Linked DNA regions of Bdellovibrio bacteriovorus. The protein of the gene in region 2 interacts with the protein of the main gene of each other region in a pairwise test. Links are inferred from orthologs where the notes say so. Each region holds a gene or a part of one and is shown on either strand. Other genes may lie near its edges.

What was found. The genes of interacting proteins can lie anywhere in the genome.
Region 1: the proteins of ftsA (region 2) and AZI85_RS15670 interact in binary tests that used the Escherichia coli proteins (3 or more experiments, as listed by UniProt). The link is inferred for Bdellovibrio bacteriovorus from one-to-one orthologs.

What each region holds. Positions count from the first base shown.
Region 1 is NZ_LUKF01000019.1:206,267-210,027, forward strand. What follows is about bases 558-3,529. They hold AZI85_RS15670 (rod shape-determining protein), read right to left. Parts: upstream 2,580-3,529; coding sequence 1,536-2,579; downstream 558-1,535. Other genes in these bases: AZI85_RS15660 (hypothetical protein), read right to left, coding at 558-1,071; AZI85_RS15665 (hypothetical protein), read right to left, coding at 1,055-1,522; AZI85_RS15675 (hypothetical protein), read right to left, coding at 2,658-3,529. Also shown: AZI85_RS15655 (ATP-binding protein), read right to left, coding at 1-139; more of AZI85_RS15660, read right to left, coding at 136-557; more of AZI85_RS15675, read right to left, coding at 3,530-3,686. UniProt on the Escherichia coli protein: Forms membrane-associated dynamic filaments that are essential for cell shape determination. Acts by regulating cell wall synthesis and cell elongation, and thus cell shape.
Region 2 is NZ_LUKF01000016.1:470,908-474,895, forward strand. What follows is about bases 630-3,466. They hold ftsA (cell division protein FtsA), read right to left. Parts: upstream 2,757-3,466; coding sequence 1,503-2,756; downstream 630-1,502. Other genes in these bases: ftsZ (cell division protein FtsZ), read right to left, coding at 630-1,441; AZI85_RS11925 (cell division protein FtsQ/DivIB), read right to left, coding at 2,871-3,466. Also shown: more of ftsZ, read right to left, coding at 1-629; more of AZI85_RS11925, read right to left, coding at 3,467-3,617; AZI85_RS11930 (methyl-accepting chemotaxis protein), read left to right, coding at 3,849-3,988. UniProt on the Escherichia coli protein: Essential cell division protein that assists in the assembly of the Z ring. May serve as the principal membrane anchor for the Z ring.

The DNA of each region.
Region 1 (3,761 bases), on a different replicon or contig from region 2:
ACTCGTGGTCGATCGCTTTTTCGTATTTGATCATGGAATAAATTGTGACAAAGGCTAAGGGAACCACCGAGAAAAGAACAAACCAAACGATCAAAATCGTACGTAGTGATCTTTTAGGTTTTTTTCTTAAGGTTTTCACTTCTTCGCTTCATCCACAGTAATAATAAGTCGCACGATCCCGTCAGGCATCACGCGAGGATGTTTTTCTTTTGAAATCTTAGGCTTTCCGTAAGTCCCTAAGAAATTCATCAGATCCTGATATTTGGCTTCAGGAATAGTGAAGTGATAATACATGGAAGTGGCCGTTTTCTTCCAGCCCAGTTCCACGGCCCCGGCTTTACGTCCACCAAGCTCGTTGATCTTGTCTGTGATTTTCGGACCGATAACTTCGATATTTGTGACTGCGATGTCGCCACGATAAAGAAACCCTCCCCCGGCAGCTGGACTTGTCGCCGCTGAAGATTCCTCTGTAGGAGCTGCTTTTTTTGCCGCCACTGTGGGTGATGGGCTCGTTGTGGGCTTCGCCGTGTCTTGAACTGGTGCCGCTGGCGCTGGCGTCGAGTTTTCTTTCACGCCTTCGTCCACAAACTGGGGTTGATCTTCCACTGTGGTGGAAGTTCCCGTTTTTGAGACCTCTGCCAATACAACTTCTTTTGAACCCGTGGTCGTACTTAACTCCATGACTTTCTGCCAAGGAGTGATTGAAAGCAGAACCACGATCCCGACAACAACAACCAAGGCTTCCAAACCCCACTTCAAACCTTGTGGCCACTTATCGAAGTTCGACTTCTGCATAAGAACAGACATATAGCTTGAAGGAGCATTAATTTGCCCGATGATGTGTTGAGAAACGACGGTGTCAGCTAGCTTTTCGGCATAGGCCTGGCCGTTTTGAATTTTCGTAAGATCTAATTGCGCGTCTCGGGAAAATTTAACGTGATCTTCGACGGCCAAACGACGGTCTTTATCTAAGGAACCGGTAAGGTAATCGTAAAGCAGCTCATGCCCAATAAAAGGAGAGATCTCTCTTTTTCCTTTTTTTGAAAGAGGAACGTTATTTTCCTGTGCCATGCTTTAACTTACCCACTGCTTGAGTCATGCTTCCCAATTTACGAAGAGCGCGACCTAAACGGTAACGAATCGTACCTTGAGTGATGCCCAAGCCTTCAGAGATATCATCATCTTCAAGTTTTAGAATTTTAGACCAGATAACTGTTAGCAATTCATCTTCAGAAGCCGACTTCTGAAATTCACGCCAAGGACCTAAATCCGTCCCATCAGGAATGAGCCAACCAGATTCAACAGAGGTATTTGGACGACCACGTGCTACGCGAGACTTATATCGGTCCCACACGGTTTTCGTAGCGGTCACGATAGCAACAGAGTTTTTTAAATCGGGATTTCTTTGCTTACGGGCTCGACCAAGGGCCAGAGCCTGGGACGAAGCCTCTATCGCTTTTTGATCATCGAGCAAAGCAAAGTAGAAAAATAAAGCGATAGATTGTACGTCGGCCTCGGTCATAATTCCTTATATGTTAGTCGACTGTAAGCTGTCTGAGAAGATCAAGCTGGTCGAGAACTTTGCCAGAACCCATTACTACACAGCTTAAAGGATCTTCTGCGATAGAAACTGGAAGGCCTGTTCTTTCTCTTAACAACACATCAAGGTTCGCTAGTAAAGCACCACCACCAGTAAGCACGATACCGTTATCTACGATATCAGAAGCCAATTCTGGTGGAGTTTTTTCTAGAGCGGTACGAACAGCATCAACCACTTCAGACAAAGGATCCATCAAAGCATCATTCACTTGCGAAGAAGTGATCTCGATAGTTTTTGGAGCACCGGCAACAAGGTCACGACCTTTGATTTCCATCGATTTTTCTTCTTCGAATGGATAAGCGTTACCGATTTGGATTTTAATATTTTCCGCTGTTCTTTCACCGATCAACAAGTTGAATTGACGGCGAACATAGTTCACGATCGCTTCATCGAATTTATCGCCAGCAACCTTAATAGATTTACAGTAAACGATACCGCCTAAAGAGATAACGGCAACACCCGTTGTACCGCCACCCATATCCACAACCATGTTTCCAGAGGGTTCTGTGATTGGAAGACCCGCGCCGATTGCGGCTGCCATCGGTTCTTCGATCAAATAAACTTCACGAGCTCCCGCTGATTGAGCGGCTTCTTTCACCGCGCGTTTTTCCACCTGAGTGATTCCGTAAGGAACGCAGATGATGATACGTGGACGGATGAAAGATTTTTTCTCTCCCAAAGATTTTCCGATGAAGTATTTCAACATGGACTGAGTAACTTCGAAGTCGGCGATAACACCGTCTTTGATAGGGCGAATCGCCACGATGCTGCCAGGTGTACGACCCAACATATCTTTGGCTTCTTTACCTACCGCTAGAACACGGTTTTGCATTCCGCGATAATTTTTTTGAACCGCAACCACAGAAGGCTCGTCGAGAATAATTCCACGTCCTTTTACGTAAACAAGGGTGTTAGCGGTGCCAAGGTCAATGGCAATATCATTCGAAAAATAATCTTGAACTTTGTCAAAAAAACTCATGCGGACTCTCTCTTTTCATCTCAAGTCTAGGAGCGATGAAAAGCAGAGTCAATGCAGATATTTAGGCCCGACTCGCAGTTATTTTGACGCGGGCGCACATTGAAGAGAGAAGTCGGCACGGGTCTGGCGACCTTGGTAGCGGATTTCCAGACCTTCATTCAGGGCCGCTTCCGCCTTGAATGTTTTGTCTATGTCGAGCTCCACAGTTTCAACTTCGATGCGCTCTTCTTCCCCGTTGGCAGCGGGTTTCAGCTTTACGACGATGGATCCACTGCGACGAGTACGGAAGATTTCTTTCTGCACAGAATTTACTAAATCCCATGTCAAAATCTCTTCCCGAACTGTCGAGTTACGATCATGAGTGCCGCCCAAACGGAATGAACACTTCACCGTTCTTAAATCTTTTTTGGGTACGCGAAAGGCTTTGTCAGAGATGCACACCGCATCGACTTCTTTTTCATCCGTAAAGTTTGTCACCACCATGCGAAGTGGTGAGCCCATTCCACCACGAGCAGAAAATGCGTCATCGCCTCTTTGCTGCTGTAACAAAATCTCTCCTTGAGCGGACCGACCAGCTTGTGCAGGAGAAACTAAAAATCGCGCACGGCCATAGGAGTTACTAGAAAAAAGAAGATCGTAAGCTTGAGACTGTCTTCCGTTCCAGAACATATCGCGCACACTTTGGCGTCGTTGAGGATTGAATGGATTCATATTGTCCAGGAACGTACGATCTTTCAAGTCCATACCACTGACGATACAACGAGCAGCACTTGTGGGAAGTAAAGTCCCCGCACTGGAAGGCTGAGTCGCTGTACATTGACGGTTGTAGTGTTCAATACGCAATTCACGCGCGCAGTTGTTGTTAAGCGCATCGTTCAATAAAGCATCACAGAATTCTTTTTTTGAAAGAAGCTTGTGCTTTCCTGTTGAACAGCCATTGAATTTAAATTCGTAAGTCAGCTCTTCATATCCAATAGATGTAGGAGTTGGGTTTGGGTTTGGAATTGGCGCCGCTGCCGTGACAACCGGTTGGCCGCCGCCGCCATTACCACAGGCACCTAAAACCATCGTGAGCGCAGTCAAAAGCAAAGAATTTTTTAAACTCATCTGACGTCCTCCACCAACGAGCAACGCCACCTAAAGTTCAAACTTCCTGCCAAGTTAGACTGAAATATAGGGGTA
Region 2 (3,988 bases):
CGCGAGCTTTCGCTAGCAACATATCACGAGGAGAAACAGCCGCTTCAACTTGAGGTTGAATTGGTGTTGCCACTTCTTGTTGTTGCGGCTGAGGTTGTTGAACCATCATGTTTTGCGCCGCTTGTTGCGCTACTTGCGGAGTCACTGGAGCTACTGGCGGAACTACAACCGTCTCAGTTACCGAGGGACCCTCCTGTTGTGGTTGCGTAAAGTTCATCACGTGGGATTGAACAGTCGCAATTGGTGGCAACTCAACAGGGGCCGCTTGCTGTGGAGCTTGCGGCATCTGTGGCATTGTCGGCATTTGAGGCATCTGCGGCATTTGGAATTGCGGCATTTGCGGCATCACCGGCATTTGGGGCATTTGTGGCATCTGAGGCATTTGCGGCATCATGTTCATTCCGCCGAATTGCGCTGTTGCCTGTTGGTTCAAGAAGTTTTGCATTTGATTTACTTGAGCCATGTCGTTCACAAGTTTCACATCGTGAGAATCAAAACCAGTCGCAATTACAGTCACGCGAACTTCGTCACCCATGTTATCATCGATAACCGCACCGAAGATGATTTCTGCATCTTCATGAGCTGCTTCCGTGATAAGAGTCGTCGCTTCGTTCACTTCATATAGAGAAAGATCAGATCCACCTGTGATGTTCACGATGATACCAGTCGCGCCATCGATTTTAACATTTTCAAGAAGTGGAGAAGAAATCGCTGCTGTCGCGGCCTCAACAGCGCGGTTTTCACCTTTCGCTGCACCAGTACCCATAATTGCGATACCTTTAGAAGACATAACAGTGCGGATGTCGGCGAAGTCCAAGTTGATCAAACCGCGGATATTGATAAGGTCGGAAATACCTTTCACTGCTTGAAGAAGAACTTCGTCCGCTTTTTTGAAAGTTTCCAATAGTGGCGTTTTTTCAGCGGCGATCGAAAGTAGCTTTTGATTCGGGATAACGATCAAAGTATCTACGTTCTCTTTTAGTTCCTGCAAACCACCTTCAGCGTGTTTACCGCGTTTTTTACCTTCGAACAGGAAGGGCTTAGTGACCACACCGATTGTCAAAGCGCCAAGTTCGCGCGCAATCTTCGCAACAATCGGAGCGCCACCTGTACCTGTTCCGCCACCCATACCCGCAGTGACGAACACCATGTCCGCGCCTTCCAATTTCTCAACAATCTCATTATACGATTCAATCGCAGCTCTGCGACCCACATCTGGGTTTGCACCTGCGCCCAAACCTTTAGTCAAATCAAGACCCAACTGAATTTTGTTAGGGGCTTTATTTGCATTCAAAGCTTGGATATCTGTGTTGGCAACGATGAACTCAACACCGGTCATATTAGACTCGATCATTGTCGTTACAGCGTTGCTTCCGCCACCGCCGACACCGACAACTTTAATATTCGCTCCGATATTGATATTTTCCTCTAGCTCAAACATTCGACCCTCCCCTATTAATACCGCCAGCCCAGGCTACGGCGGTGATGCAAGTAAAAAACTTTTAAAAAATCTGTCCGAAAAAATCTTTGATCTTCTTCGTGATACCGTCGAGAGACTCGCCGATGTTCACTTCCTGCTGCTGATGACCTGCCTGCAAATCTTTTCTTTGTGCCAGTGCATACAACAAAAGACCGACGGCTGCTGAGAACTCTCCAGATTTCACAACATCTGTCAGACCGCCGATTTGCTGAGGAGTACCTCGGCGAACCGGAATATCAAAAATAAACTCACCCATCTCAATCAGACCATCAAGTTGACTTGCGCCGCCGGTAAGAACGATTCCCGAACCCAACATTGGCATCAAACCACTCATGCGCAAATCGTTCGCGATCAAGTTCAAAGTTTCCTCTGCTCTTGCTTCGATCACGTCTGCTAAGTCTTTGCGAGGAATCACGCGGGATTTTCTTCCGCCAACACCTTCGACTTCGATAGTTTCATTTTCATTCACCATAGAAGCCATGGCACAACCATGCTTCTTCTTTAAAGCCTCTGCCGCGAACTGAGGAGTGCGAAGTCCTACAGCCACGTCATGAGTGAAGTGTTGACCGCCCACCGGGATTGTCGATGAATGCGCCACACTTCCGTTAACGAAATACAAAGCGTTGCAAGCGCCGCCGCCCATGTCGACAACACACACACCCAGATTCTTTTCGTCATTAGAAATAACTGCGGTTGCTGAAGCCAATTGCGCCAGAACCAAGCCAGAAATTTTAAGTCCCGCTTTTTCAACACATTTTACTGAGTTGTTGATCGCGCTTTGACTGCCCGTCACGATGTGAACGTTGGCTTCTAAGCGGATGCCTGACATTCCCACAGGATCTGTGATGCCGTCTTGGCCGTCGACTTTGAATTCTCTTGGAAGAATGTGCAGAACCGTGCGATCTGCGGGAACCGCCACAGCTTTCGCCGCTTCGATCACGCGATCAATTTCTGAAGGAGTCACTTCGCGATTTTTAATTGCGACCATGCCCTTTGAATCAAAAGAGGAAATATGTGTTCCCGCAACGCCGACCCATACTTCAGAGACGGAGTAGCCAGACATCAATTCTGCTTCTTCTTTAGCTTTTTTAATGGATTCCGTTGTGGCCTCGATATTCACCACAACGCCTTGGCGAATGCCCGTATTAGGAGCAGTTCCTACGCCAGCGACTTCGATTTTTCCGTCGGAATTGACTGTGCCGATCACAAAAGAGACTTTGGTAGACCCAATGTCCAAACCAGCCAATACCGGTGCCTTCGGTTTTGATGTACTCATCCTTAAGTCCTCACGGATGCTTAATCTAATGTTGTAGAACCACCCAATAAAATCATTTCAAAGGGTTTTCAAAGCGAGCTTGACCCGACTTTGATCGGTCCTCCAGACTTAAGCTTAGGGATCCTTACGCAACCTGACAAGGACTTTCTTAGACAGATTCGCATCTATGACGCGCGCGTCAAATTGGCGAGATTCGAGATAGTCGACGACTTGTGAGACTCGAGCGGCCTTCAGTGAAACTTGGTCTTCGCCCATCTTCACTTGAATTCCGGTCTTTATCATCGTCATCCAAAAACCTTCTTTAGAGTCGTGGCGAATTTCAGAAATCGTTTTTTTACTGAACGATCCTTCAGCAGGAATTTGTTCGATCACTTCCACTGCTTTTTTTCTAAGCTCACTTTTCTTCTGAAAACTTTCGCCATCAAGAAGAGCCACATCGGGAGCTTGCTTGGTTTCAACAGGATCTAAAAAACTTCCGTCTTTGATAATAGGAACAAGCTTTCCGCCTTTACCCATATAAAGAAGCTTCACTTCATAAGGACGAACACGCACCGCCAAAGTTGCGGGCCAACTGCGTTTGATATTAAGTTGTTCCACCCAATTAAGATCAGACACTTCACGAGAGATTTTTTTAAGTTTGATATTCCAAAGAGAGATACCTTTGTACTTCGCTAAAGAAGCTTCTAAACGGTCGACATGAGGTTTTAAGAATTGCTCTTGCCCTGCTGGAGGGTTTTCAAGAATCACTTCGATTTTCGTGATATTGAAGAAGCCATTTTTATTGAGATAAAAAAGGGAACCCGCAAGCGCTACAGGCAAAACAATAAATCCAAAGATGAGTTGTAAAACGAGCTTCTTCACGAGGTTCTCCGAGCAAATCCTTTGCTGTCGTAGATTTTAGACTAGCAAGAGCGGCCCTCACTTTGTAGTTATTTACGTGAGGAGATTTCCTTTCACCCCTGAAGCAAGACCAAGGTCGCAGCCTTGAAACACTTTCCAACCTAAACTCTCGAAATAAATGCAGAACACGAGTTCTTAAGTATTTTTTTTATTCGATCAGCCACCGATAGAAAGATTACGAAGGAGACATCTATGAAACTCGGAACGAAGATTATTTCAAACGTGGGCTTGTCCTGTGTGATTTGTACGCTTGCCGCCGTTGCCATTTCTTCGTCGAAGGTTCATAACCAAGGACGCACGCAGCTTATTGAGAAATCGCAAGCGATTCTTTC